Regions from separate parts of the Actinoallomurus sp. NBC_01490 genome, predicted to be linked through region 1. Evidence: predicted binding sites of a transcription regulator. Region 1 holds the regulator's gene; the other holds the start of a gene.
The links. Region 1 encodes LexA, which represses DNA repair genes until DNA is damaged. Its sites were predicted from a motif close to TCGAACANNTGTTCGA; they were not measured.

Region 2: recA (recombinase RecA) is a predicted target of LexA. The motif match lies at 4,594-4,609, and genes of this name have one in related genera.

The regions. Positions count from the first base shown of each region.
Region 1 is NZ_CP109433.1:8,934,955-8,942,269, reverse strand. Features, by position in the region: gene leuS (leucine--tRNA ligase) at 1-1,794, shown strand, start outside; gene lexA (transcriptional repressor LexA) at 1,944-2,642, opposite strand; gene OG417_RS41230 (LysM peptidoglycan-binding domain-containing protein) at 2,899-3,231, shown strand; gene nrdR (transcriptional regulator NrdR) at 3,466-3,921, shown strand; gene OG417_RS41220 (vitamin B12-dependent ribonucleotide reductase) at 3,995-6,814, shown strand; gene OG417_RS41215 (metalloregulator ArsR/SmtB family transcription factor) at 7,009-7,315, shown strand, end outside.
Region 2 is NZ_CP109433.1:3,727,529-3,734,843, reverse strand. Features, by position in the region: gene rny (ribonuclease Y) at 1-1,238, opposite strand, end outside; gene OG417_RS17880 (regulatory protein RecX) at 1,713-2,198, opposite strand; gene recA (recombinase RecA) at 3,347-4,468, opposite strand; gene OG417_RS17870 (ATP-grasp domain-containing protein) at 4,667-5,527, shown strand; gene OG417_RS17865 (hypothetical protein) at 5,602-5,946, shown strand; gene OG417_RS17860 (glutathionylspermidine synthase family protein) at 5,949-7,091, shown strand; gene OG417_RS17855 (DUF350 domain-containing protein) at 7,111-7,315, shown strand, end outside.

The DNA.
Region 1 (7,315 bases):
CGCAACTGGATCGGCCGGTCCGAGGGCGCCGACGTCGTGTTCGAGATCGAGGGCCGCGACGAGCCGGTCACCGTCTACACGACCCGGCCCGACACGCTGTACGGCGCGACGTTCTTCGTGGTGGCCGCCGACGCCCCGCTGGCCGACGAGATCTGCGCGCCCGCGCAGCGGGCCGAGTTCGAGGCGTACCGCCAGACGGTGGCGCGCGAGTCGGAGGTCGAGCGGCTGGCCGCCGACCGCGAGAAGACCGGCGTCTTCCTGGGCCGCTACGCGATCAACCCGGTCAACGGCGAGCGCATGCCCGTGTGGGCCTCGGACTACGTCCTGGCGGAGTACGGCCACGGCGCGATCATGGCGGTGCCCGCGCACGACCAGCGCGACCTGGACTTCGCGCGCCGGTTCGACCTGCCGGTGCGGGTGGTCGTGCACACCGGCGAGGCCGACCCCGCCGAGTCCGGTGTCGCGACCCCCGGCGAGGGCGAGCTGGTCAACTCCGGCCCGCTGGACGGCCTGACCAAGTCCGCCGCGATCCCGCGGATCACCGAGATCCTGGAGGAGCGCGGGCTGGGCAAGGCGGCCGTCAACTACCGCCTGCGCGACTGGCTGATCTCCCGGCAGCGCTTCTGGGGCACGCCGATCCCGATCATCCACTGCGAGGCGTGCGGCGAGGTCCCGGTCCCCGACGAGCAGCTGCCCGTACGCCTGCCGGACAACCTGCGCGGCGCGGACCTGGCGCCGCGCGGCGTCTCGCCGCTGGCGGCGGCCACCGACTGGGTCAACGTCGCGTGCCCCAAGTGCGGCGGCGCGGCCAAGCGCGACACCGACACGATGGACACCTTCGTCGACTCCTCGTGGTACTTCCTGCGCTACTGCTCGCCGGACTACACCGAGGGCCCGTTCGACGTCGAGAAGGTCCGCCGGTGGATGCCGGTCGACCAGTACACCGGTGGGGTCGAGCACGCGATCCTGCACCTGCTGTACAGCCGGTTCTTCACCAAGGTGCTGTACGACATGGGCATGCTGGACTGCGTCGAGCCGTTCACCCGGCTGGTCAACCAGGGCCAGGTGATCCTCAACGGCTCCGCGATGTCCAAGACGACCGGCAACCTGGTCGACCTGGGCGAGCAGATCGCCGAGTACGGCGTCGACGCGGTGCGCCTGACGATGATCTTCTCCGGGCCGCCCGAGGACGACATCGACTGGGCCGACGTGTCGCCGTCCGGCGCGGTGAAGTTCCTGGCCCGCGCGCACCGGGTGGCCGCGGACGTCGCCTCGGTGCCCGGCGCCGCCCCGGCCTCGGGCGACGGCGAGCTGCGCAAGGTGACCCACCGCACGATCGACGAGGTCACCCGGCTGGTCGAGGCGCACCGCTACAACGTCGCGGTGGCCCGCATGATGGAGCTGACCACCGCCTCCCGACGGGCGATCGACTCCGGTGCGGGCCCGGCCGACCCCGCCGTACGCGAGGCGGCCGAGACGCTGGCGGTGATGCTGTCACTGGTGGCGCCCTACACCGCCGAGGAGATGTGGGAGCGCCTGGGCCGCGACGGCTCCGTGGCCAAGGCCGGCTGGCCGACGGCGGAGCCGGCCCTGCTGGTCCAGGAGTCGGTGACCTGTGTGGTCCAGGTGGCGGGCAAGGTCCGCGACCGGCTCGAGGTCTCTCCGGAGATCGGCGAGACGGAGCTGGAGCGGCTGGCGCTGGCGTCGGAGAAGATCCAGGCCGCCCTCGGCGACCGCGGCATCCGCAAGGTCGTCGTCCGCGCTCCCAAGATCGTCAACATCGTCCCGGCGTAGTGCCCGTCTCGCAGCCCCGCCTGTCGGCGGCGCTGCGAGACCGGACGCACGCCGTGGCGGGGCGAATGCCCGCAAAGGCGACATCAAAATGCGGTGAGGGCACCCCATGGCGGGGCGCCCTCACCGTGCACAGTCCGGAGACGCGTCGATCACATCTTGCGCAGCACCGCGACGACCCGGCCGAGGATCGTCGCGTCATCGCCCGGAATCGGGTCGTACGCCGGGTTGTGCGGCATCAGCCACACCTTGCCGTCGCGGCGCTTCAGCGTCTTGACCGTCGCCTCGCCGTCGATCATGGCGGCGACGATGTCGCCGTTCTCGGCCACCGGCTGCTGGCGGACGACCACCCAGTCGCCATCGGCGATCGCGGCCTCGATCATCGAGTCACCGGTGACGTTGAGCAGGAAGTGCGTGCCCTCGCCCACGAGCTGCTTGGGCAGTGCGAAGACGTCCTCCACGGCCTCTTCGGCCAGGATCGGGCCACCGGCGGCGATGCGGCCCACGAGAGGCACGTACGCGGGCGCGGGACGGGTCGCCGTCTCCTGCCCCGAGGCCGTCTCGTACGACTCCGGCTCGCTCCGTACGGCGGCCGAGCCGGGCATGCGGACCACGACGGCGCGCGGGCGGTTGGGGTCGCGCAGCAGGAAGCCCTTGCGCTGCAGCGCGCGCAGCTGGTGCGACACGCTGGAGGTGCTCGTCAGCCCGACCGACTCGCCGATCTCGCGCATCGACGGAGGGTAACCGCGGCGCTGGACGGAGTCGCGGATCACCTCCAGAACCTTGCGCTGGCGTGCCGTCAGCCCCGACTCGTCGCGCGGGCCGTCGGGCATTTCCCGAACCTTGCTCATCTATGTCTCCGCTGGATGACTGTGCTCCGGTGACGCGCTGTCGCCGGTATTTCGTTCCTGTACACGGACGTTAGCGCCTTCGCGCTAAATGATCAAACACCTGTTCGAAGATGTCCTGGAAATTCGTCGGCTCTCGCGGTACAACTCGTACTGATGTTCGATCGAAATCTCTTTCGACTCGGCGAGGGGAGATCGACATGAGCGAGCGAATCGACGAACACGTGTGTCGGGTCTCTCCTCCGACGAAGGGGGAGGCATGAACTCATCCGCTCGGCCTCATCCCGCCGCGCCCGTGCGGCTCACCCGGCGCGGCCGGGTCGTCGTGGTCGGTGCCGTGGCCCTGGTGCTCCTCGCCGGCTTCTGGACGGGGGCGCGGCACGGCGCCCGTGCCACGTCGGGCGGAGAGAGAGGGCCGGCGGTCGCCCGTGAGTCGGTGGTCGTGGGGCCGCACGACACGTTGTGGGGCATCGCCGTACGCGCCCGGCCGGAGGTCGACCCCCGCGTCACGGTGCAGCGCATCATCGACCTCAACGCCCTGTCCGGCGCCGTCGTCAATCCGGGCCAGAAGGTCTACATTCCCGCGCGCTGACGGCCTCGCCGCTCGCCGGTTCCCCTCGCCGGGCGAGGGCGCGACACGCCGACGTCGCCGTGACGTGAGCGGGCTCTTCGTGCTCCTGTTGCCGACGAGGTTGCGGAGGCCTCTGCGGAGCCGTACGGTAGACCACAACATCTAGTAGTTACACGGATGTAGTTCACCACAGGTTGTGGTTACGCAGTGAAGCCGCTGTAATCGAGACGTAACGCCGGGGGAGGGGGATCGACCGTGCACTGCCCGTTCTGCCGCAACCCCGACAGCAGGGTGATCGACAGTCGCTCCACCGACGACGGCGCGGCGATCCGGCGGCGCCGGTCGTGCTCCGAGTGCGGTCGTCGTTTCACGACCCAGGAGACCGTACTCCTGATGGTCGCCAAACGCAGCGGAGTCACCGAGCCGTTCTCCCGCGACAAGATCGTCGCCGGGGTGCGCCGGGCCTGCCAGGGGCGCCCGGTGACGGAGGACGCACTGGCTCAGCTCGGACAGCGTGTCGAGGAGGCCGTCCGGGCCACCGGCACCGCCGAGATGCGCTCGCACGACGTGGGGCTGGCCATCCTGGGGCCGCTGCGCGAGCTGGACGAGGTCGCCTATCTGCGGTTCGCCTCCGTCTACCGGGGGTTCGAGTCGATCGACGACTTCGAGAAGGAAATCGAGACTCTTCGCGCGGCGGAGCGCGACCGGTAACACCGGCGCCCGATTGCGTGTTGTACGAGGTAATCCTTGGAATGGGCCGGTTCGGCCTGAGAAGGGGGAGGTCATGACGGAGACGGTGAGCGGCCAGGCACGGCGCGGGAGGGGCGGCCGCAAGGGGTTGAAGATGCGCCGCATCTTCACCCGGCCCGGCATTCACCCGTACGACGAGGTCCGGTGGGAGCGCCGCGACGTCGTCATGACCAACTGGCGCGACGGCTCGGTCAACTTCGAGCAGCGCGGTGTGGAGTTCCCCGAGTTCTGGTCGGTGAACGCGACCAACATCGTCACCTCGAAGTACTTCCGGGGCGCCGTCGGCACGCCGCAGCGGGAGTGGAGCCTGAAGCAGCTGGTCGATCGGGTCGTCGGGGTGTACGCCGAGACCGGCCGCAAGCACGGCTACTTCGCGAGCGACGAAGACGCCGAGATCTTCGAGCACGAGCTGACGCACGCACTGGTCCACCAGGTGTTCAGCTTCAACTCGCCGGTGTGGTTCAACGTCGGCACCTCGTCGCCGCAGCAGGTGAGCGCGTGCTTCATCCTGTCGGTGGACGACACGATGGAGTCCATCCTGGACTGGTACAAGGAAGAAGGTGTCATCTTCAAGGGCGGTTCCGGCTCGGGTGTCAACCTCTCCCGCATCCGGTCCAGCAAGGAGCTGCTCTCCTCCGGTGGCACCGCGAGCGGCCCGGTCTCGTTCATGCGCGGCGCCGACGCCTCGGCGGGCACGATCAAGTCCGGTGGCGCCACCCGGCGGGCGGCCAAGATGGTGGTGCTCGACGTCGACCACCCCGACGTCGAGGAGTTCATCGAGACGAAGGCGCGCGAGGAGGACAAGATCCGCGCGCTCCGCGACGCCGGCTATGACATGGACCTCGGCGGCAAGGACATCGTCAGCGTCCAGTACCAGAACGCCAACAACTCCGTCCGGGTCAGCGACGAGTTCATGCGCGCCGTCGAGTCCGGCTCCTCCTTCGGCCTGCGGGCCCGCCTGACCGGCGAAGTGATCGACACCGTCGACGCGAAGGGCCTCTTCAACAAGATCGCCAAGGCGGCCTGGGAGTGCGCCGACCCCGGCATCCAGTACGACGACACGATCAACGACTGGCACACCAACCCGGAAACCGGGCGCATCACCGCAAGTAACCCTTGTTCCGAATACATGAGCCTTGATAACTCGTCGTGCAATCTGGCGAGTATCAACTTGTTGAAGTTCCTGAACGACGACAACACCTTCGACGTCGACAACTTCGTCAAGCTCACCGAGCTGATCATCACGGCGATGGACATCTCCATCACCTTCGCCGACTTCCCGACCGAGAAGATCGCTGAGACCACGAGGGCGTACCGCCAGCTCGGCATCGGCTACGCCAACCTCGGTGCGCTGCTGATGGCGACCGGCCACGCGTACGACTCCGAGGGCGGCCGTGCGCTCGCCGCGGCCATCACCTCGCTGATGACCGGCGTCGCCTACCGGCGCTCCGCCGAAATCGCCGGCGTCGTCGGCACGTACGACGGCTACGGGCGCAACGCCGAGGCCCACAAGCGGGTCATGCGCAAGCACGCCGCGGCCAACGACCAGGTCCGCACGCTCGACGAGATCGACAAGGCCATCCACACCGAGGCGACCCGGCAGTGGCAGGAGTGCCTCAAGGTCGGCGAGAGGAACGGCTACCGCAACGCCCAGGCCTCGCTGCTGGCGCCGACCGGCACGATCGGCCTGATGATGGACTGCGACACGACGGGCATCGAGCCCGACCTCGCGCTGGTGAAGTTCAAGAAGCTCGTCGGCGGCGGGTCGATGCAGATCGTGAACAACACCGTGCCGCGCGCGCTGAAGAAGCTCGGCTACCAGCCCGAGCAGGTCGAGGCGATCGTGGAGTACATCGCCGAGCACGGCCACGTCGTCGACGCCCCCGGCCTGCGGCCGGAGCACTACGAGGTGTTCGACTGCGCGATGGGCGAGCGCGCGATCAGCCCGATGGGCCACGTCCGGATGATGGCCGCGACGCAGCCGTTCCTGTCCGGCGCCATCAGCAAGACGGTCAACGTCCCCGAGAGCGCGACGGTCGAGGACATCGAGGAGGTCTACCTCCAGGGCTGGAAGCTCGGCCTCAAGGCGCTCGCGATCTACCGCGACAACTGCAAGGTCGGCCAGCCGCTGTCAGCGGCGAAGAAGAAGGCCGAGGAGAAGGCGGAGCCGGCCGCGGCCCCCGTCGAGGTCGGCCCGGTGCGCACGCGGCTGCCCAAGCGCCGCCCGGCCACGGTGACGCGCTTCTCCGTCGGCGGCGCCGAGGGCTACATGACCGCCTCGACGTACCCGGACAACGGCCTCGGCGAGGTGTTCCTCAAGCTCGGCAAGCAGGGCTCCACCCTGGCCGGGGTCATGGACGCCTTCTCCATGGCGATCTCCATCAGCCTCCAGTACGGCGTGCCGCTGGAGACCTGGGTGGAGAAGTTCACCAACATGCGGTTCGAGCCGGCGGGCATGACCGACGACCCGGACATCCGCATGGCGAACTCCATGATGGACTACATCTTCCGCCGTCTCGCCCTGGACCACCTGCCCTACGAGACGCGGGCCGAGCTGGGCATCTTCTCCGCCGAGGAGCGCGCCGCCCAGGCGGCCGGCCAGGACCCGGCGTCGGTGCACACCGACGACGACGTCGACCCGGAGACGCTGGCCCAGTCGGCCCCGGTCGAGCGCCCGAAGCCGGAGAAGTCCTCCCAGGCCGCCGCCGGCGCCCACTCCTCGACCGAGCTGATCGAGAGCCACCAGGGCCGCACCGCCGACGCCCCGCTGTGCCTGACGTGCGGCACGAAGATGCGCCCGGCGGGCAGCTGCTATGTCTGCGAGGGTTGCGGCTCCACCAGCGGCTGCAGCTGATCCTGAGCCCCGTAGGGGCATGAACCGCCTGGTCGAAGCGGGGAGCCGACGAGTCATCGGCTCCCCGCTTCGCCTTTCCTTGTGGACGTTGTACTGCATGCGACGCTGAAGAACGTGGGATGCGAGACGTTTCCGGTGCTGGATCAATGCTCCTAGGGCTTGTCGCTCCTTAGCTCCTGTGCTAAATAGCAAGTATGGAAACGGACGAGCTCGAGCAGGAGGCGAGTGTCTTCCGGGCGCTGGCGGACTCAACGCGTCGGCAGATCCTGGAAGAGCTGCGCTCAGGGGAGCTGGCCGCCGGTGAAATCGCGGCGAAGTTCCCGATCAGCGGGCCGTCCGTCTCGAGGCATCTGGGGGTGCTCAAGGCCGCCGGGCTGGTACGGGAACGCCGTGACGCCAACCGGATCATGTATTCGCTCGTCGAGGAGCGGCTGGCGCTGGGTGTCGGCCGCTTCCTGAGCGCGGTCTGTCCCGAGGAGGCCATCTCCCGACGGCTCAGGC
Region 2 (7,315 bases), 5.2 Mb from region 1:
TCGATCGCGTGCACGACCTCCTCGTCCTCGCCGTACCGGCGGGCGATCTCGGCGCCGATGAGCGCGTGGCTGCCCTCGACCTCGTGGGTGAGCGCCTTGCCGATGTCGTGCAGGAGGGTGCAGCGTTTCAGCAGGGCCGTCGGAAGGCGCAGCTCGGCGGCCATGATCCCGGCGATGTGCGCCGACTCGATCAGGTGCTTCAGGACGTTCTGCCCGTAGGAGGTGCGGTAGCGCAGCTGACCGAGCAGGGCGATGAGCTCGGGATGCATGTCGGTGATGCCGAGCTCGACCAGGGCGTCCTCGCCCGCGCGTACGCACAGCTGCTCGACCTCGGCCTTGCTGTGGTCGTAGATCTCCTCGATGCGCTGCGGGTGGATCCGGCCGTCGAGGACGAGCTTTTCCAGGGTCAGCCGGCCGACCTCGCGGCGTACGGGATCGAAGCAGCTCAGCAGGACGGCCTCGGGGGTGTCGTCGATGATGAGGTTGACGCCGGTGGCCGTCTCGAACGCCCGGATGTTGCGGCCCTCACGGCCGATGATGCGGCCCTTCATCTCGTCGCTCGGCAGGTGCAGGACCGAGACGACGGACTCGGCGGTCTGCTCGGTGGCCACCCGCTGGATCGCCAGCGTCACGATCTTTCTCGCGCGCTTCTCGCCCTGCTCGCGTGCCTCGTTCTCGATGTCACGGACGATCAGCGCCGCCTCGCGCTTGGCCTGGTTCTCGATCACCGCGACGAGCTCGGTCTTGGCCTGCTCGGCGGTGAGCCCGGCGGCCTGTTCGAGGACCTGGCGGCGTTCTTCGTCGACCCGCTCCAGCTCGGCCCGGCGCTCTTTCAGGGACTGTTTCAACTCGTCCAGCTTCTGTCCGCGCTCCTCGAGGCGCCGCATCTCGTCGTCGAGCCGCTGCTCGCGCTCGGCGAGCCGGATCTCTCGCCTCTCGAGGTCCTCACGGACCGGCCGGAGATCGTCCTTGAGCGCCCTGACCTCCTTCTCGGCGTCTTCGCGCGCCGCCGTGGAGACCTCTTTGGCCTTCGCCGCGGCTTCGGAAACGATCTCCTGCGCCTTCGCCTTCGCCCGCGCTACGATCTCGTCCGCGTCCCGATGAGCGTTGATCTCCTCTTCGCTCGGCACGGTGCTGTCGGAGCCTCCCCGTCCGGGGAGCCGCTGAAGCACGACGACGACAAAGGTGACGAACGCCACGATGATGACCAGTGCCGCACCTATGACAACCCAGATCACGGCACTGACCCCTTTCCTCGACACGGAGACCGCCCAACACCAGGGCGGCGTGCGAGGGGCTACGAGCGCGCCACGGGTATGCCGGACCGCCGACGGATGCCGGGCAGGGCACAACCGTCCGGGGCCCAAGGCTTCCGCCTGGAACCCTGCAATCCGTACCAACCGGCCATAGGGGGAGCCGGCCGGATCACCTCTCAGCTCGTCAACGTCTGCGGTCGTATGGCAATCCGCACTGCGCGGAGTAACTCCTCACTGCCGTAACCGTAAGCGTCGAGGAGGTAATGGGCAAGGAAAGACTCCTCGTTCGGGACGATTCGTTGCATGTGGCAACCGAATACCCATAACTCCCGCCGAGGGCCCGGGACGCCCGCACCCGGCACCCCGACCGCGTGACCGCACCACCGACGTGCGGCCGAGCACCCCAAAGCTTCGGCCCAACCCGCAGGTCGATGCCTCTCCCTCAGGTGTTCGCGGTCATTCGTCCGTGGGAACGCCGGGGTCGTCGATGCCTTCCTGTTCGAGGGCTTCGCGGACGAGGCGGTAGGCGAGCCCGCTGGAGTATCCCTTGCGGGCGAGGACGCCGAGGATGCGCCGGGTGCGCTTGACCGGGTCGAGGCCCCGGGTGGCGGCCATGCGCTTGGCGATGAGTTCGCGGGCGGCGGCCTCCTCCTGTTCGGGGTCGAGCTCCTCGACGGCCTCGTTGACCGTTTCGTCGGCGACGCCGCGCCGCCGCAGCTCGGCCGCGAGTGCCCGCCGGGCGAGGCCGCGGCCGGTGTGCCGCGACTGCACCCACGCCCGTGCGAAGGCGGCATCGTCGATCAGGCCGACCTCGGTGTAGCGGCCCAGCACCCGCTCGGCCACCTCGTCGTCCACACCCTTATCCCGCAACGCGTCCGCGAGCTGCGCCCGCGTGCGAGGTGAGAAGCTGAGCAGCCGCAGACAGATCTCACGCGCCTCCACCTCCGGATCGGCGGGCGGCCCGCCCGCCTCGCGGCCGGAACCCTCCCCACGACCAGAACCCGCTCCGCGACCGAAACCCTCCCCGCGACCGAAATCCTCCCCGCGACCGAAGCGCGCTTCGCCTCCGGAGGAGTGCTCTTCGCCGCCTCGTCGCGCACGCCTGGACGTCCGTCCACCTGTCCGTCCGCCTTTTCGCCGCCCGGAAGCCGCACCACGCCCACCCGGCCCGGATGCCGGACCGCCGGCGTACGGCGTGGGCGGGGTGACCTCCCCTTCCCCGCCGGCCGGAAGAGGGCCGGCCGAAGCCCCGCCGGGCTCCCCCGCGGGGCCGGTGGCGCCGGTGGCCCAGCCGGACCCACTGCGCCCGGCCGAGGAACGCTCCTGCTCACCGCCGGCCCAGCCGGGCCCGGTGCCCTCAGACGAGGACCGCCGCCGCTCACCGACAGGAGGGGTGGCTCCAGTGGCCCAACCGGGCGCCGGATCGGCGGGATCCAAGCCGTCAAACCCGGCACCGGTCTCATCGGCGGACATGACACCTCCTAGCTCTTCCGGACCGCTCACCGACGGCACGCCGGGCGAAACCCGGCACCGCCGGTTCCAGCGGGTCATCCCCTGGGCAAGCACAAAGCGCCCCCGCGAACCCGACCAAAAGTCAGCGAGCAGCCCGGCCGGCACCGGCGGTTCCAGGGGGACGCCCCCTGGACAGGCACAAAGGACTCCCGCGAAGCCGACCGAAGGTCAGCGAACAGCCCAGGGCGCCGGGCGCAGCCCGGCAATCGAGGGTTCCAGGGGGTCGCCCCCCTGGACAGGCACAAAGGACTCCCGCGAAGCCGACCGAAGGTCAGCGAACAGCCCAGGGCGCCGGGCGCAGCCCGGCAATCGAGGGTTCCAGGGGGTCGCCCCCTGGACAGACACAAAGGACTCCCGCGAAGCCGACCGAAGGTCAGCGAGTAGCCCAGGGCGCCAACCCGGCGTCCGCGTCAGAACTCCTGAGCGGGGGCGACGCCACCGGGGAAGGTGCCCGCGCCGGTGTCGATCCGGCGCGGGATGTGACGCCGCCGCCCGCCAGGAGGCCTTCACGGGCCCGCCTTGCCCGACCCGAGCCATGCCGCCCTGCGCCCGGCCTCGGCATGGTCAGCGCGCCGGGCTCAGGCGTCGCCGGGCTTCGGGGTGCTCTTGGAGCCGCGCTTGGCCGGGGCGGTCTTGCCCGCCGCCGCGCCCGCCACGGCCGGGGCCGGGGTCTCCGCCGCAGGTGTCGCGGGGTCGGCGTCGAGCTTCGGGCCCACCCCGAGCTTCTCCTTGATCTTCTTCTCCAGCTCGTTGGCGAGGTCGGGGTTCTCCCGCAGGAAGTTGCGGGCGTTCTCCTTGCCCTGCCCGAGCTGGTCGCTCTCGTAGGTGTACCAGGCGCCGGACTTGCGGACGAAGCCGTGCTCGACGCCCATGTCGATGAGGCCGCCCTCGCGGCTGATGCCCACGCCGTACAGGATGTCGAAGTCGGCGACCTTGAACGGCGGGGCCATCTTGTTCTTCACGACCTTGACGCGGGTGCGGTTACCGACGGCGTCGGTGCCGTCCTTCATCGTCTCGATGCGCCGAATGTCGAGACGGACCGACGCGTAGAACTTCAGCGCCTTGCCGCCCGTCGTCGTCTCGGGTGAGCCGAACATGACGCCGACCTTTTCCCGCAGCTGGTTGAGGAAGATCGCTGTGGTCTTGGTCTGGTTGATGGCGCCGGTGAGCTTGCGGAGCGCCTGCGACATGAGGCGGGCCTGGAGGCCGACGTGGCTGTCGCCCATCTCGCCCTCGATCTCGGCACGGGGCACGAGGGCCGCGACGGAGTCGATGACCACGACGTCGATCGCGCCGGAGCGGATCAGCATGTCGGTGATCTCCAGAGCCTGCTCCCCCGTGTCCGGCTGGGAGACGAGGAGCGCGTCGATGTCGACGCCGATCTTCTTCGCGTACTCCGGGTCGAGCGCGTGCTCGGCGTCGACGAACGCGGCGATGCCGCCGGCCTTCTGCGCGCTCGCCACCGCGTGGAGCGCGAGGGTGGTCTTACCGGAGGACTCCGGGCCGTAGATCTCGACGACGCGGCCGCGCGGGAGGCCGCCGATGCCGAGGGCCACGTCGAGGGCGATCGATCCGGTCGGGATCACCTCGACCGGAGGGCGCCCCTCCTGGCCCAGCCGCATGACGGAACCCTTGCCGAACTGCCGCTCGATCTGGGCGAGCGCCGCCTCGAGGGCCTTCTCGCGATCGTTTGCTGCCATGTGAGGTGTCCCTGTGAAAATCGGTGACTGATGTTGACGGGTGCGACGTTACGGGGCCGCACCGACAGTTTTCGAGAGTCCGGGCCACCGTTGTGGATTACGCCGCCCGTTGCGGTCAACTCTAGCCGAACACGTGTTCGATCATGGTCGGACACTCAGAAAGTCCGGTGAACTTGGCTTACGCTGAGGCGCAGGATCATGCCGGTCACCATTCTCATGTGCGCCGACCCGCTCAACCCCCGGCGGGTCGACGAACACTTCGCGCGGGAGGCCGAGTCCGTGCGCGCGCTCGGCGGATCCGTCGCGCTCATCGACCATGACGCCCTCCAGCAGGGCGACGCCGCCATGGCCGCACACCGTGTCCCGCGCGACCTCGGCACGGTCTGGTACCGCGGATGGATGATGACGTCCGTGCAGTACACCGCGCTGGCCTCGGCGCTCGGCGCGCGCGGGGTCACGATGGCGGTGCCGCCGGACGGCTACCAGAAGGCGCACGAGCTGCCGGGCTGGTACGACACGTTCGCCGGCGTCACCCCCGCGAGCGTGTGGCTGCCGGCGCGTCCCGGCACACCTCCGGACAAGGACCACCTGGCCCGGCTCGTACGCCCGCTCGCCAAGGGCCCGGCGATCGTCAAGGACTACGTGAAGTCGCGCAAGCACGAGTGGGACGACGCCTGCTTCGTGCCCGACGTCACCGACGTCGACCGGCTGCACGCGGTCGTCTCGCGTTTCGTCGAGCTCCAGGGCGACTTCCTGGCCGGCGGCATCGTGGTCCGCGAGTTCGAGACGTACGAGGGCGGCGAGGCGCGCGTCTGGTGGGTCGATGGAGAGCCGGTCCTGGTCGGACCGCATCCGGACACGCCGGAGGTGCGCCCACGCCCCCTCACGGACCCGGTCGCGCCCTGCGTGCGCTCGCTCGGCTGCCGGTTCATCACCACTGACCTGGCACGACGTGCGGACGGCACCTGGCGGGTGGTGGAGACCGGCGACGGCCAGGTGAGCGACCTTCCCACGGGAACGGAGCCGGCCGACCTTTATCTGAGTTTTCCCATTCGTTGAACCGATCCTGCCGATCGACCGTCCCACCTCTACACTTACCGGGCACTAACCCTGGAATCGGAGGGTCGTCGGCAATGCCTCCCAAAGCCGCCGGTCGGCGGATGCGCTCAGGCGCCGTACAGCTGAGCGCCCTGAGCGTCCTGTCGCTGACCCTCGTCGCCTGCTCGTCCAGCACGAAGGCGAGCTGCGTCGACGGCTGGAACTCCCACGGCGGCTCCTACCGCGTCGTCCCCGACTACTACTGCGACAACGGGGGCTCGTACGGCCGCTACTACTGGTACTACGGCGGCCGTTACCACGGCGGATACATCTCGCACGGCAGCACCATCCGCCCGCGCGGCAGCAAGATCACCTCGCGCGGTGGCCGGGTGATCTCACGCGGCGGCTTCGGCGGCCACTCCGGCTCCCACGGAGGCTGAGCGTGCGACGCGAGTTCTCCGACCCGCGCGCGAACTGGGCTCAGATCATCGAGTCGCAGGGCCTCGCGTACCACCGCACCTCCCACCCTGAGCACCTGAACCGCCCGTACTGGGACGAGTCCGTGCACTACGTCTTCCCCATGGACGAGGTCCTCGCGCTGGAGTCGGTGGTCGAGGAGCTCCACCAGATGTGCCTGGCCGCGGTGGAGCACGTCGTGAGCACCGGCCGGTACGACGTGTTCGGCATCCCGCCCTGGGTGCGCCCGCTGATCGAGGCGTCGTGGCGGCGGCGCGACCCGCACCTGTACGGGCGGTTCGACCTCTGGTACGACGGCGAGGGCCCGGCGAAGCTGCTGGAGTACAACGCCGACACCCCGACCGCGCTCGTGGAGAGCTCGATCATCCAGTGGTACTGGCTGCAGGACGTCCACCCCGAGGGCGACCAGTGGAACTCCGTCCACGAGCGTCTCGTCGACCGGTGGAAGCAGATCGCCCCGCCCTCCCCCGTGCACTTCGCCTGGACGACCGAGGACGAGACCGGCGAAGAGCTCATGACCATCGCGTACCTGCAGGAGACGGCCGAGCAGGCCGGTGTCCGGGCGAGCGCGATCGCCATGGAGGACGTCGGCTGGCACGCCCTCAACGAGCGTTTCGTCGACCTGGACGAGGCGGAGATCCGCACGGTCTGCAAGCTCTACCCGTGGGAGTGGATCGTCTCCGAGCCGTTCGGCCGGCACGTCCCGCGGGCGGCGTGGATCGAACCGATCTGGAAGATGCTCCTGTCGAACAAGGCGCTCCTCGTCGTGCTCTGGGAGCTGTACCCGGGCCATCCGAACCTGTTGCCGACCTTCCTCGGCACGCCGAGCACGCTGACGTCCTACATCCGCAAGCCGCTGCTGGGCCGCGAGGGCGCGAGCATGAGCATCGTGACGCCCGAGGGCGTGCAGACGACGACCACCGGTGAGTACGGCGCGGAGGGCTTCGTCTACCAGGAGTTCTGCCCGCTGCCCGACTTCGACGGCGAGCATCCCGTGCTGGGCGCGTGGGTCGTGGGCGACGAGTCGGCGGGCCTCGGCATCCGTGAGACGTCCGGCCTCATCACCGACGACACCTCATCCTTCGTTCCCCACCGCATCGACGACTGAGTCCTACAGGGAGACCGACATGTATCTGGCGTTCTCGGACGGCTTCGGCACGGCTCTGGGCAAGGGCGCCGGCGCGATCGCCGCGTACACGGCGCTCGGCCTGGTGCTGCTGGTCATCGGGTTCCTCGCGGTCGACCTCGCGACTCCGGGCCGGCTGACCACGATCATCCGGACGAACCGGAACGCCAACGCGACGCTGCTGGCCGTCTGCGGGGTCTCGGCCG